DNA from 3 places in the Nocardioides sp. NPDC006303 genome. Region 3 is predicted to be linked to each of the others. Evidence: predicted binding sites of a transcription regulator. Region 3 holds the regulator's gene; each other region holds the start of a gene.
The links. Region 3 encodes LexA, which represses DNA repair genes until DNA is damaged. Its sites were predicted from a motif close to TCGAACANNTGTTCGA; they were not measured.
Positions count from the first base shown of each region.

Region 1: a site for LexA is predicted at 2,456-2,471, ahead of ruvC (crossover junction endodeoxyribonuclease RuvC). Genes of this name have one in related genera too.
Region 2: a site for LexA is predicted at 2,782-2,797, ahead of ABZY89_RS19660 (SAV_6107 family HEPN domain-containing protein). Genes of this name have one in related genera too.

Region 1 is NZ_JBEXRR010000040.1:5,186-9,643, forward strand. It holds gene yajC (preprotein translocase subunit YajC) at 1-132, opposite strand, end outside; gene ruvB (Holliday junction branch migration DNA helicase RuvB) at 220-1,317, opposite strand; gene ruvA (Holliday junction branch migration protein RuvA) at 1,324-1,923, opposite strand; gene ruvC (crossover junction endodeoxyribonuclease RuvC) at 1,920-2,444, opposite strand; gene ABZY89_RS23620 (YebC/PmpR family DNA-binding transcriptional regulator) at 2,645-3,412, opposite strand; gene pdxT (pyridoxal 5'-phosphate synthase glutaminase subunit PdxT) at 3,533-4,105, opposite strand; gene pdxS (pyridoxal 5'-phosphate synthase lyase subunit PdxS) at 4,102-4,458, opposite strand, start outside.
Region 2 is NZ_JBEXRR010000027.1:31,709-36,166, reverse strand. It holds gene ABZY89_RS19675 (DUF3040 domain-containing protein) at 1-11, opposite strand, end outside; gene dinB (DNA polymerase IV) at 157-1,362, opposite strand; gene ABZY89_RS19665 (methyltransferase domain-containing protein) at 1,396-2,199, opposite strand; gene ABZY89_RS19660 (SAV_6107 family HEPN domain-containing protein) at 2,249-2,710, opposite strand; gene ABZY89_RS19655 (hypothetical protein) at 2,880-3,473, opposite strand; gene ABZY89_RS19650 (DUF4126 domain-containing protein) at 3,617-4,252, shown strand; gene ABZY89_RS19645 (NAD(P)/FAD-dependent oxidoreductase) at 4,249-4,458, shown strand, end outside.
Region 3 is NZ_JBEXRR010000010.1:55,195-59,652, forward strand. It holds gene ABZY89_RS10495 (MXAN_6640 family putative metalloprotease) at 1-223, opposite strand, end outside; gene ABZY89_RS10500 (alkaline phosphatase D family protein) at 346-2,016, opposite strand; gene lexA (transcriptional repressor LexA) at 2,114-2,881, opposite strand; gene ABZY89_RS10510 (LysM peptidoglycan-binding domain-containing protein) at 3,064-3,441, shown strand; gene ABZY89_RS10515 (hypothetical protein) at 3,554-4,450, opposite strand.

The sequences.
Region 1 (4,458 bases), on a different contig from region 3:
GGTCAGCATCACCCGGTCACCCGGCTGGAGGTTGAGCTGGAGCTCACGAGCCTGCTTCGCACGCTTCTGCTGCGGCCTGATCAACAGGAAGTAGAACAGGACGATGATGACGATAAAGGGAAGGAATTCCACGGGGGTTCGGCTCCGACAGTCTGAGTGGTCACCGGCAGGCGCACGGCGACGTGCAAGTCTAACCAGGCACCTGGTTGAGACTGTGAATCAGGCCTCATCCCAGAGCGTTTCCTTGGACCAGGCCGCAGCTTCGGCGTTGGACGGCACCGGCAGCCCGAGGTGCTCCCATGCTGCCGGGGTCGCGACCCGGCCACGCGGCGTACGTGCCAGGAAGCCGGACCGCACCAGGAACGGCTCGGCCACCTCCTCGACCGTCTCGCGCTCCTCCCCCACCGCGACGGCGAGGGTGGAGACGCCCACCGGGCCGCCACCGAACCTCCGGCACAGGGCGTCGAGCACGGCCAGGTCGAGACGGTCCAGGCCGAGCGGGTCGACCTCGTAGAGATCGAGCGCCTTCTCGGCGATCTGCTGGGTGACCGTGCCGTCGGCCTTGACCTGGGCATAGTCGCGTACGCGGCGCAGCAGCCGGTTGGCGATCCGCGGAGTGCCTCGGGAGCGGCCGGCGATCTCGGCGGCGCCGTCGTCCTTGAGGGTGACGTCGAGCAGGCCCGCGGAGCGGCGCACGATCAGCTCGAGGTCGGCCGGGTCGTAGAGCTCGAGGTGGCCGGTGAACCCGAACCTGTCCCGGAGCGGGCCGGGAAGGAGGCCGGCGCGCGTGGTCGCTCCGACCAGCGTGAACGGCGGCAGGTCGATCGGGATCGCGGTCGCGCCCGGGCCCTTGCCGATGACCACGTCGACCCGGAAGTCCTCCATCGCCAGGTAGAGCATCTCCTCGGCTGGTCGGCTCATCCGGTGGATCTCGTCGACGAAGAGCACCTCGCCCTCGTTGAGCCCGCTCAGGATCGCGGCCAGGTCGCCGGCATGAGTGATCGCCGGGCCGCTCGTGATCCGAAGCGGCGCCGACATCTCGGCCGCGATGATCATGGCGAGAGTGGTCTTGCCGAGGCCTGGCGGCCCGGACAGGAGTACGTGGTCGGGGGCCCGCTCCCGCTGCCGTGCCGCCTCCAGGACGAGGCCGAGCTGCTCGCGGACGCGTTGTTGGCCGATCAGCTCGTCGAGGGTCTTCGGGCGCAGCGCGGCCTCGACGGCGCGGTCGTCGCCGTCGGCCTCGGCGATGGTGAGCGAGGAGCTGTACCCATCAAAGCGGGAGTCCTCCTCGGCCCGGTCCAGATCGTCCTCGTGCATGGGTCCTTATGCCTTCGAAAGGGTGCGCAGGGCCGCTCGCAGCAGCAACGAGATGTTGGCCTGGTCACCGGCCTCGGGCTCGATCGCGGTCACTGCCTTGTCGGCGTCCCGGGCGTTGTAGCCCAGGCCGACGAGGGCCTCGGTGACCTGGTCGCGCCACGGCGCCGCTGTGGTGGCGCGCGCTGGGGCGGAAGTGGTGCCGGTCGGTGCGCCGATCCTGTCCTTGAGCTCCAGGATGATCCGCTGGGCGCCCTTCTGGCCGATGCCGGGGACCTTGGTGAGGGTCTTGGCGTCCTCGCCCGCGATGGCCAGGCGGATGCCGTCGGGCGAGAGGACGGCGAGCATCGCCTGGGCGAGCTTCGGGCCGACGCCGGAGGCGGTCTGGAGGAGCTCGAAGAGGGTGCGCTCGTCGGTGTCGGTGAAGCCGAAGAGGGTCAGCGAGTCCTCGCGCACGACCAGGCTGGTCGGGAGGTGCGCCTCCTCACCCGTGCGGAGCGTGGCCAGTGTGTTGGGCGTGCAGAGCAGCTCGATCCCGATGCCGCCGACCTCGACGACGGCGGTGGAGAGACTGACTGCGGCGACCTTGCCGCGCACGGACGCGATCATCGGCGTACCTTCCCTGCCGCGGCCACCGCGGCTTCGATGCGGTTCTGGGCGCCTCCGCGCCACTGGTGGGTGATGGCCAGCGCGAGCGCGTCGGCGGCATCGGCAGGCTTCGGTGGGGTCGGGAGCCGCAGGATACGGGTCACCATGGCGGTCACCTGCTGCTTGTCGGCCCGGCCGTTGCCGGACACGGCGGCCTTGACCTCAGAGGGCGTGTGCAGGGCGACCGGCAGGCCGCGCCGGGCGGCGCAGACCATGGCGAGGCCGCTGGCCTGGGCCGTACCCATGATCGTGGAGACGTTCGAGCGCGCGAAGATCCGCTCGATCGCGACCGCGTCGGGCTGATGCTCCTCGATCCAGGCGTCGATGCCCTTCTCGATGCTCACCAGCCGCTCCCAGACGGGAAGATCCGAGGACGTACGGATCACTCCGACGTCCACCATCGACAGCGGCCGGCCGAGCGACCCGTCGACCACGCCCATCCCGCACCGGGTCAGGCCGGGGTCGATCCCAAGCACCCGCATCAGCACCTCCATCGAACGTCTGTTCGTAGCGTACCGGCATCGCTGGTCGAGCCGCCGGAGCCCCTGGGCGGAGGCGTGTCGAGCGTTGTATCGAGCTTGTCGAGATGACCAACACAGTCCTCTGTCCGCTCGACAGAACCGTGTTGGTCTCGACACGGATTCGCTCGTTCCTCACGAATCCGGCTCGACCAGCGAGGAGGTCAGGCGTCGACGGTCTCCATGACCTCGTCAGGGATGTCGGCGTTGGAGAAGACGTTCTGTACGTCGTCGAGGTCGTCGACGGCGTCGATGAGCTTGAAGACCTTCTCGGCGGACGGGGCGTCGGCGACCGGGATGTCCATGCTCGCGACGAACTGGACCTCGGCGGAGTCGTAGTCGATGCCGGCGTCCTGCAGCGCGGTGCGGACCGCGACGACGTCGGACGGGTCGGAGACGATCTCGAAGGACTCACCGAGGTCGTTGACGTCCTCGGCACCGGCATCGAGGGTGGCCTCGAGGAGATCGTCCTCGGAGACCTCCTTGCCCTCCTGCGCCTTCGCCACGACGACGACGCCCTTGCGGTCGAAGAGCCGCGAGACCGAACCCGGGTCGGCCATGGTGCCGCCGTTGCGGGTGACCGCGGTGCGCACCTCCATGGCCGCCCGGTTGCGGTTGTCGGTCAGACACTCGATGAGGAGCGCGACGCCCTGGGGGCCGTAGACCTCGTACATGATCGTGTCATAGCTGACCCCGCCGCCGTCGAGCCCACCACCGCGCTTGACCGCACGGTCGATGTTGTCGTTGGGGACCGACTGCTTCTTGGCCTTCTGGATCGCGTCGAAGAGGGTCGGGTTGCCGGTCGGGTCGGGACCGCCGGTCTTGGCCGCGATCTCGATCGTCTTGATGAGCTTGGCGAAGAGCTTGCCGCGCTTGGCGTCGATCGCCGCCTTCTTGTGCTTCGTCGTTGCCCACTTGGAGTGGCCGCTCATCTGGAAACCGTCCTTTGCCCCGCGTCGTCGCTGATGCTTGTCGTGCCACCACCGCTCTACCCATTTCGGGGCGCCACATGGCAGCAGACACCCAGTTTAACTACGTGCCGTACGTCACCGTCAGCAGCAGGTGTCGACGAAGAGCCGGTGCAGCCGGTCGTCGGCGTTGACCTCAGGGTGGAACGAGGTCGCCATGAGCTGGTTCTGACGTACCGCGACGGGGTGCTCCCCCACGCTCGCCAGCACCTCGACACCCGGGCCGATCTCCTCGACCCAGGGCGCCCGGATGAAGACGCCGTGGACCGTCTCGTCCAGCCCGGTGACCTCCAGGTCGGTCTCGAACGACTCCGTCTGCCGCCCGAAGGCGTTGCGCCGGACCGTGATGTCGAGCCCGCCGATGGTCTCCTGGCCCTGGGCCGCGTCGAGCAGCCGGTCGGCCAGGAGCACCATGCCGGCGCAGGTACCGAGCGCCGGCATCCCGCCCCGGACCCGCTCGCGGAGCGGGTCGAGCAGCTCGAACGTACGCGCCAGGCGCCACATCGTCGTCGACTCACCGCCGGGGATGACGAGCGCGTCGCACGCGTCGAGCTCCTCCCGGCGGCGTACGGACGTTCCCTTCACCCCCAGGCGGTCGAGAGCGGCGAGGTGCTCGCGGACATCGCCCTGGAGGGCGAGTACGCCGAGGGTGGTCACCAGCCGCGCTCCGCGAACTGGATCGACCTGGCGGGCTCGTCGACGTTGATGCCGACCATCGCCTCGCCGAGGCCGCGGGAGACCTTGGCGACGACGTCGGGGTCGTCGTGGAAGGTGGTCGCCTTGACGATCGCCTCAGCGCGCTGGACCGGGTTGCCGGACTTGAAGATGCCGGAACCGACGAAGACGCCCTCGGCACCGAGCTGCATCATCATCGCGGCGTCGGCGGGGGTCGCGATGCCGCCGGCGGTGAACAGGACGACCGGGAGCTTGCCGTTCTCGGCGACCTCCTTGACCAGCTCGTACGGAGCCTGGAGCTCCTTGGCGGCCACGTAGAGCTCGTCCTCGGCGAG
Region 2 (4,458 bases), on a different contig from region 3:
GAGAGTGGCACCGTACCTCCCATGTCCTGTTGGGGCATCTCCAAGTCTAGGCTGGCCACCCTGAAGGCGGTAGTGAGCCCAGAAAATTCTTGCCCCTTGACGTTCTGCCACATGGCACAACCAGGACTGATTGTGTCAAGCAAAGTGGCGGGTGCGTCAACCCCGGCCCTGATCGAGCAGGCTCGCGCGGCGTACGAGGCTGGATCCGAAGCGTTCGGCGACCTTGTCGATGGCGCGGTCGGCCTCGGACCAGCCCCGCTCCCGCTCGCCGAGCACCAGCTGCCGGTCGGTGCCCTCGCGGGTGACCAGGTGCTCGACCCGGACCCCGACCAGGCGCAGGGCCCGGCCCCGGAGATTCAGCTCGTCGTAGAGGCGGACCGCGGTGGCGTGCACCTCCTGGGTGACGTCGGTGGGATCAGGCAGCGTGCGCGAGCGCGAGATGGTCTTGAAGTCGGTGAACCGCACCGTCAGCGCGACCGTGCGGCCGACCGTGCCGGCCCGCCGCATCCGCCGGGTGACCCGGGCCGAGAGGCGCAGCAGCTCGCGGACGATGTCCTCGCGGTCGCTCAGGTCGTGACCGAAGGTCTCCTGGGCGCCGGTGGACCGGTCGGGCAGGTCGGGGCCCAGCCGGCCGGTCAGCTCGCGCCGGTCGGTGCCGGTGGCGAGCCGGTGCAGGTGGCCGCCGAGGCGCGGGCCGAGGATCTGGTGGAGGGTCGGCACCGGGGTGCGGGCGATGTCGCCCACCGTTTCGAAGCCGAGCCGCCTCAGCCGGGTCCGGGTGCTCGGGCCGACGCCGTAGAGCTCGCCGACGTCGAGCGGGTGGAGGAAGCCGGGGATCTCCTCCGGCCGGACGACCACGACGCCGTCGGGCTTCGCCTTGCGGCTGCCGACCTTGGCGACGCTCGGGGTGGGCGCGACACCGACCGAGCAGGTGATGCTCAGCTCCTCGGCGATCTGGCGGCGGATCCGCTGGGCGATCTCCTCGGGGCTCCCGAAGAGCCTGGTCGCTCCCCGTACGTCGAGGAACGCCTCGTCGACGCTGACCACCTCCACCAGCGGCGTGGCGCGGCGGAAGATCTCCCGGACCTGGTGGGAGACCTCGGCGACCTCACCGAAGTCGAGACGGACCGAGACGAGCTGAGGGCACAGCCGTCTCGCCATCGAGCCCGGCATCGCGGCCCGCACGCCGTAGGCCCGCGCCGGATAGTTGGCGCAGGTCACCACGCCACGGGCGTGTCCCCCGACCACCACCGGCTGGTCCCAGAGCTCAGGTTGGTGCCTGATGGCCACCGATACGAAGAAGGCGTCCATGTCGACATGGAGGATCGGGGTGGCCTCCGGAGCGCCAGCGGAGGAGGTCACCCCGATCCTCCAAGGGCGCGGACAAGCGAGCCGTCAGCGAAGCGAAGCGAGCAAGTGCACCTGCGAGGCCAGCGGCAGGTAATCAGCGCGGGTAGAAGCACGCTGCTCGAGCTCGACGAGCGCACTGGTCGCGCCAGGATCGACGTCGAGCAGAGACCCGGGAACGTGATCCACGAAGACACGTACGCCGCGAACATCCGAGACCGCGAAGCCGGCGGCCTCGAGCAGCCCGGTGACCTCGTCGAGGGCGAAGCGCCGACCCGAGCGCCCCTGCGGAGCGGTGTCGTCGAGAAGCTCGGCCGCTTGCGCGAAGTGGCCGGCCAGAGCGCGGGAGAGGACGGCGGCGGTGCGCTGGGCGACCAGCAGGCTGAGCGTTCCGCCGGGCCGGAGCACCTCGCGGATCCCCGCCAGTGCGGCAGCAGGGTCGGGAACGACCTCGAGGACGCCGTGGCAGAGCACCACGTCGGCACCGCTGGGGTCGGCGACATCGGAGAGTGCGGCCAGGTCGCCCTGGCGCGCGTCGACGGAGACGCCGGCCTCGCGGGCCCGGCGGTCGAGCGCGGCCAGCGCATCGGGGCTGGGGTCGACGACGGTGACCCGGTGGCCGAGCCCGGCGATACGTACGGCTGAGGTGCCGGTGCCGCCGCCGATGTCGAGGACGTCGAGCGGGCCGGAGGCCAGGACCGGGTCGAGCGCGTCCCAGACGGCGACGGTCCGGGCGCCTGCCCGACGACTGGTTGGAGACGACGGGAGCGAGGCCGAACGGCGAGCTTGCTCGTCCGTTCGCGCCGAGCGAGGGAGTGACCGCGCGGAGCGCGGAGCGGAGCCAGCTGACATGGGGCCAAGCGTAGGCCCTGCCTCCCACCCTGCGTACGCCACACCTGGATCAGCCCACGAGGCGGTCGTGGCGGAGCGGGGTGGCCTGCGAGGTGTGGGCCATCAGCCCGAGCGACTCCTCGACGACGGCGAGGAACCGGTCGGCGTCACGCACCTGCTCGTCGGCCTCCTCCGCGGTGACCGCACGGATGGAGCCGGCCTCCGCAGCGGCGCGCTTGGCGGCGCCGGCGGCGAAGTAGTCGGCCCACTCGGAGAGCTCGGGCGCGACCTTCTTGAGGCGGACCCAGGCGTTCCACGGGCGACGGCGACCGGCGCGGCTCGCGGCCTCGACGGGATCGGTGCGGGCGGCGATCAGAGCGGCGGCGGCCTGGAGTGCGGCGACGTGAGCGATGGCGTACCTGCTCGGCACGTCGTCGGCCACGATCGCCTCCGCGAGGGTCTCGGTGGCTCGGAAGAGGTAGCTGTGCGTCGTGGCCGGCAGCAGATGCATCGGGTCGTCCTTCTCGCTCACGGTCGACCCCGCAGTGGACGGCTCTGGCGGGCGTCGGGGGTCGAGGACGACGCCCGCCAGAGCCTGGTTGTTCGAACATCTGTTCGAACACGTGATCAAACTACACCCCACCACCGACAGTCACAAGACGTTTCGGTGGCGGGGCGTGTCGAGCGGTGCTGCGGGTCGCTCAGTCGTCGGCGACGGCGCCGCGGATGAGGTGCGGCGGGTGGATGTAGCGGGTGTTGGCCGGCAGCCACATGACCACCAGCAGCCCTGCGGCGATGACGATCGCGATCGTGGTGAGCACGCTGATGATCACCGGCGGGCCGGTCAGGATGCCGCCGACGCTGGCCACCGCGGAGATGAACACCAGGAACGTGATCACGATGCGGGCCCACTCGAAGCCGTTGCGGAGGAAGACCGCGAGCACACCGAGCATGCCGGCCATCACCCCGAACAGGGTGATTGCGGGGGCGATGAACGCCGGCGCGCTGACCCGGTTGTCGGTGGGCGGATTGATGAGGGCCTCGAGCCCCTCGGTCTCCAGGATGCGCTTGGCCGAGGCGTTGCCCTCCGCCCACGCGCGCACCAGGTCATCGGAACGCAGCACCATGACCACGACCACGACGGCGCTGAACGCGATCAGACCGACGATCAGCCGAACCGCCCACGTCATCTCGCGCGGCACGGGCTCAGCAGCGAGGGCGGCGACCTCGTAGGCGACCTCCGGGTCCTCGTTCACGACCACACCTTCGTTCTCGTCGGGTGTCGTCATGGTCATCCGGTCTCCTTGCGACGTGGGGGGAACTCTGCGTTGATCAGCCCATTCTGCCGCACGGTGCACAACGGAGGTAAATACGGGATCGCGTGCGCTTGGTCTCGGGCCAGGTCCGAGCTGTCGGTGTCGTACGCCAAGATGTCTCCATGGAATCTCTAGCGCTGACCTTCTCCAGCGGGTGGGCCAGTGGCATCAACGCCTATCTGGTCGTGCTGGTGCTCGGCGTCGTGCAGCGTACGACGGGGGCCGAGGAGATCCCTGACGTGCTCGGCACCTGGCCGGTGCTGGCGGCCGCGGGGGCGATGTTCGCGATCGAGTTCGTCGCGGACAAGGTGCCCTACGTCGACTCGACCTGGGACTCGATCTCCACGGTGATCCGGCCCACGATCGGCGCCGTGATCGGTGTCCTGCTCGCCGGTGAGGCCGACTCGCTCAACGCGGCCGTCGGCGGCGTCGTGGGCGGCACCTCGGCGTTCATGTCCCACCTGGTCAAGGCCAGCGAGCGACTGGCGGTCAACTCCTCCCCCGAGCCGGTCTCCAACTCGGTGGTCAGCCTGGCCGAGGACGGCCTCGTCCTCGGCGTGGTCTGGTTCGCGACCGAGCACCCGCTGGCCGCCGCCGGCATCGCCGCGGCCCTGCTGGCGGCCGGGCTGGTGCTGGTGTACTTCATCATCCGCACCGTTCGCGGGGGCTGGCGCAGGCTCACCCGCCGCGGACGACGGGGTGCACCGCCTCCGGAGGGGCCCTCCGACGGCACTACCAAGCCCTACCCCGTCCAATGACGAGCATCGTCGTCCTCGGGGGCGGGTACGCCGGGATGGCCAGCGCCGCCAGGCTGGCCAAGCTCGGCCACTCGGTGACCCTTCTCGAGGCCTCCGGTCAGCTAGGCGGCGCCCTGGTGCCGGTGCGTGAGGAGGGGTTCGCCTGGGACGCCTCGGCGACCTCGACGCTCCTGCCCGCGGTGATGCGCGACCTGTTCCGCAAGTCC
Region 3 (4,458 bases):
CGGGCCGGCCGGCGACGTGCCGCCCGGGCACGACCTGCCGGGTGCCGCGCACCGACTGGTTGCGCTTGACCTTCTTGGCCGCGGCGAGCGCCTCGCGGGCCGCCTTCTCGGTCACCGGCTGCTCGGCGCTGGTGTCACCGCCGGTCCTCACCGAGGTCGCCGGCGTCGAGCCGGTTGCGGGCATGGTGGCGACGAACGTCGCGACGACCATGCCTGCGATCAAGACGAGGGATCGTTGTTTGCGGTTGATCCGGCGGGCAATGTTTCGCATGAGATACCAGACGTTCGGGAAGGCAGACCTGGGCAGTCTAAGCGCAGAGTGCCGCTGTGTCCGGGGGACACGGCCTACACGGGCTGTGTGACGTGATGGAGCCTGTTGCTTCCGGTTGCGGTGGCGTACGACCTGGCCCAGGTGGCGGCGGTGTTGGAGTCCTTGCGCTCGCCGATGACGTACCAGTCCATCTGGGCGCGATTGCGGGTCACGTCGAGGACGGAGAAGCCGTGGTCGTCGAAGTTGAGGTAGCGGACGTGGCGGTTGGCGGTCCTGATGATGTTCTCGACCGTCAGGCTGACAGTCCGGCGCGGCGCGCCGAGGATGTCCTTGAGGTTGTTCGAGGTCACCGAGGTGGCCACGAACTCGACACCGGCGGTCTTGCCGAGCGGGTAGACGGCGGAGTCGTACGGCAGGTCGCACGCCCAGCCCGAGTGGATGTCGCCGGTGACGAAGACGGTGTCGGTGATCGCGTTGTTGCGGATGTGCTCGAAGAGCTCGGTGCGGTCGGCGGTGTAGCCGTCCCACTGGTCGACGTTGTAGGCGATGCCGTTGTCGGGCAGCAGGCCAGTGATGTCGTTGACCGGGGTGATCAGGCTCTTCGGGAGCGCGCCGAAGGTGACCGGCGCGATCATCACCGGGTTGCCGACGATCTTCCACTGAGCATCGGTGAGCAGGCCGTCCTTGAGCCACGCCAGCTGCTCGTCGCCGGTGATCGTGCGGTCGGGGTCGTCGACGCCGGCGAGGTCGGTGCGGGCGACCTGCTGGGAGCGGTAGGAGCGCAGATCGAGCATGCTCAGCTCGAGCAGGTTGCCGAAACGCAGCCGCCGGTGGATGCGGTCGTGGAGATGGCCGTCGGATTCCACCGTCGCTGTGCCACCGACGCGCAGCGGCATCCATTCGTCGTAGGCCTGGTTGGCGTTGGTCTTGCGGTCGATCCAGTCGTACTCGCCCGGTTCGTTGTTCTCGGCGCCGAGCATCCAGGCGTCGTTGGCCGACTCGTGGTCGTCCCAGGTGACGATCCAGGGCAGCCGGGCGTGGGCGGCGGAGAGGTCGACGTCGCGCTTGTACTGCGCGTGCCGGATCCGGTAGTCGGCCAGCGTGTGCATCTCGTGGGCCGGCTCGTGCGGCCGGACGTCCTCGTTGGCCATGCCGTAGCCGTACTCGCCGGGGCCGTACTCGTAGAGGTAGTCGCCCAGGTGGAGGATCGCGTGCAGGTCGTCGCGGGCGGCCAGGTGGCGGTAGGACGCGAACCAGCCGGCCTGCAGGTTGGAGCAGGAGACCACCCCGAAACGTACGTTCTCCGGCGCCGCATCCGCGGCCGGAGCGGTGCGGGTACGGCCGACCCGGCTGGTCTGGCCGTTGTAGATGAAGCGGTAGAAGTACCAGCTCTCCGGGGCCAGTCCGGCGACGTCGAGCTTCACGGTGTGGTCGCGGTCGGGGCCCGTCTGCTGGGATCCCCTCGCGGTGACGCGGCCGAAGTCGGCGGCGGGCGAGACCTCCCAGCGGACCAGGACCTCCTTGCCCTGCCCGGACCCCGGCGTCGCGTCCGCCGTCGGCGTGACCCGGGTCCAGATGACCACGCGGTCCGGGAGCGGGTCGCCGGAGGCGACGCCGTGCTGGAAGTGGTTGAGCGCGCCGCTCGCGGCCTCGGCGGGCTCGGGAAGAGCGATGGCTCCGGCTCCTGCGGCGGTCGCCAGCCCGGCGGCGATGAGGGTGCGGCGGTCGATCTGCGTCTGGGTCACGCTGCATGGAACGACGCAGCCGCCGGCCCTGTCATGGGCCGGCGGCTGGATTTCACGCAGTGTTCCCGGACTGGTTCCGGGAGGTGTGGCGCAGGACTCAGAGGCTGCGCAGGACCGCCGTCACCTTGCCGAGGATCGTCGCGTGGGTGCCGTCGATCGGCTCGTACGCAGCGTTGTGCGGCAGCAGCCAGACCTTGCCGTCCTTGCGGGAGAGCGTCTTGACGGTGGCCTCGCCGTCGATCAGCGCGGCCACGATCTCGCCGTTCTCGGCGGTCGGCTGCTGGCGCACGACCACGAAGTCGCCGTCGCAGATCGCCGCGTCGACCATCGAGTCACCGGAGACCGAGAGCAGGAAGAGGTCGCCGTTGCCGACCAGCTGCTTGGGCAGCGGGAAGACGTCCTCGATGCTCTGCTGGCTCGAGGTCTCCTCGGCCAGGATCGGGCCACCGGCCGCGATCCGCCCGACCAGGGGGACCATGGCGGCGTCGGGGTTGGGGTTGATGTCGGCCTCGGCGGTGATCGTCGACTCGGGCTCCTCGCCGGACATGGCCTTGCGGTGGGCCATCACCTCCGGGAGGAAGACCTCGAGGGCGCGCGGTCGCTTCGGGTCCTTGCGGATCAGACCACGCTGCTCCAGCGCACGGAGCTGGTGGGCGACGCTGCTGGTGCTGGTCAGCCCGACCGCGGCGCCGATCTCGCGCATGCTGGGCGGGTAGCCGCGCTGCTCGATGCTGTCGCGCAGGTGAGCGAGGATGCGCTGCTGACGCGGCGTGAGCCCGGTCGCGTCCGGCGGCCCGTCGGGCAGCTCGCGGACGCGGCTCTTCTTCGAACCGCCTGATCCGGTGCCTGTCTTCTGCGTGGTCATGTCACCACATTAGTCCCTCTGGCACCACGACATCAAACATTTGTTCGACCTCATCGGCGGCGCGTGTCGGCGTTCGAAAATTCTTGGGGTCGCTACTTGCGTTGTTCGAACACGTGATCTACCTTCGAACATGTGCTCGATCGAACACGTGATCGAGAGACTTGTGATCAGGAGGCCGTGAGATGAGTGCAACAGTCTATGTGCTGCCCGTAGCCGAGCCGCCGCGTCCGGTGCCTGAGGTGCGTCGCTCGACCGTGCGGCTCACTCGTCGCGGACGAGTCGTCGTGTTCGCATTCGCGCTCGTCGTGCTCTTCGGGATCGCGCTGATCGGGGCGAAGGTGGCGTTCGCGGTGGAGAACGGTGCCGACAAAAGTCCCTCCTCCACCGCCCACACGATGGTCGTCGGCGATGGCGACACGCTCTGGGACATCTCCTCGAAGGCCGTCGCCGGCACCGACTCCTCGATTCGGGAGATGGAGCAGAGGATCAAGGAGCTCAACAGTCTCGAGTCCTCGATGCTCGTGTCCGGACAGACGCTGATCGTTCCGACCGCGCCCTGAGGCGCCGCACAGTTGTCCGGCTGCTCCTTCGACCCTGGCAGCCGGCTACCGGGGAAAGAGTGAGAGTGCTGCAGACGATGGGAAGCGTCTGCAGCACTCTCGCTGTATCGGGTCAGTGGCGCCCGCGGTAGGGGCTGTCCGGCTCGGCCGGCGGCCACTGCTTGTTGCGAGTGCCGTGCCGCGGCGGCCACTCGTCGTCCGGTTCGACCGGCGGGTCCTGCGGCTGGCGCTGGGTGGGCATCGCCTGGGTTGCGGCGGGGTCCTGGGTCAGTCGAGCACGCGAGCCGGTCTGACCGTAGCCGCTCGGGGTCTGGTAGGCGCCGGACTGATACTGCGGGGAGCCGCCCTGCTGGGTGGGGTAGCTGTCCGTGCCGTAGCCCTGCGAGCCGTACCCCGGAGTGCTCTGCGGCGTCGACGTCGGTGTCGGCGGGCTCGAGTAGTAGGGCTGCGGGGTGGGTGGCGGGCTGGTCGGCGGCTGGTAGGACGGTGCGCCGTAGGCGGCCCGGCTACCGGTGTTGCCGTAGCCCTGATCGCTGCTGGGGTAGCCGTAGGGCGACTGGGAGCCGGTGTCGGTGTAGGCCGAGCGGTTCGAGGTGTCGCCGTAGGGCGGCTGGCTCCCGGTGTCGGAGCTGTGCCGGCCGTACGAACCGGTGTCGTCGTAGCCGTAGGAGCCGGTGCCGTAGTAGTCCTGCTCCGGGTAGGCCTGCTCAGGGTAGGCCTGGTCGGAGTAGGCCGGGGCCGAGTAGTCCTGCTCCTCGACGTAGGCGTTGGAGTGGCTTCCGGCGTAGTCGTCGGCGGGTGGCGTGGTGGGGGAGCCGGAGAAGGCCCGCCAGGCCTTCCCGGCGAAGGTGAAGGTCAGGAAGAGGCAGGCGACTGCAACGACCGCCGCGATGGCGAGCTTCGCCCAGGCGCCGGAATCGCCTCCCCGTGCGTCGGCCCCGAAACCGACGGCGACCCACACGAGCACTCCCCAGATGACGAGGAAGGCCAGTGTCGCGATCGCAGGCAAGATGAAAG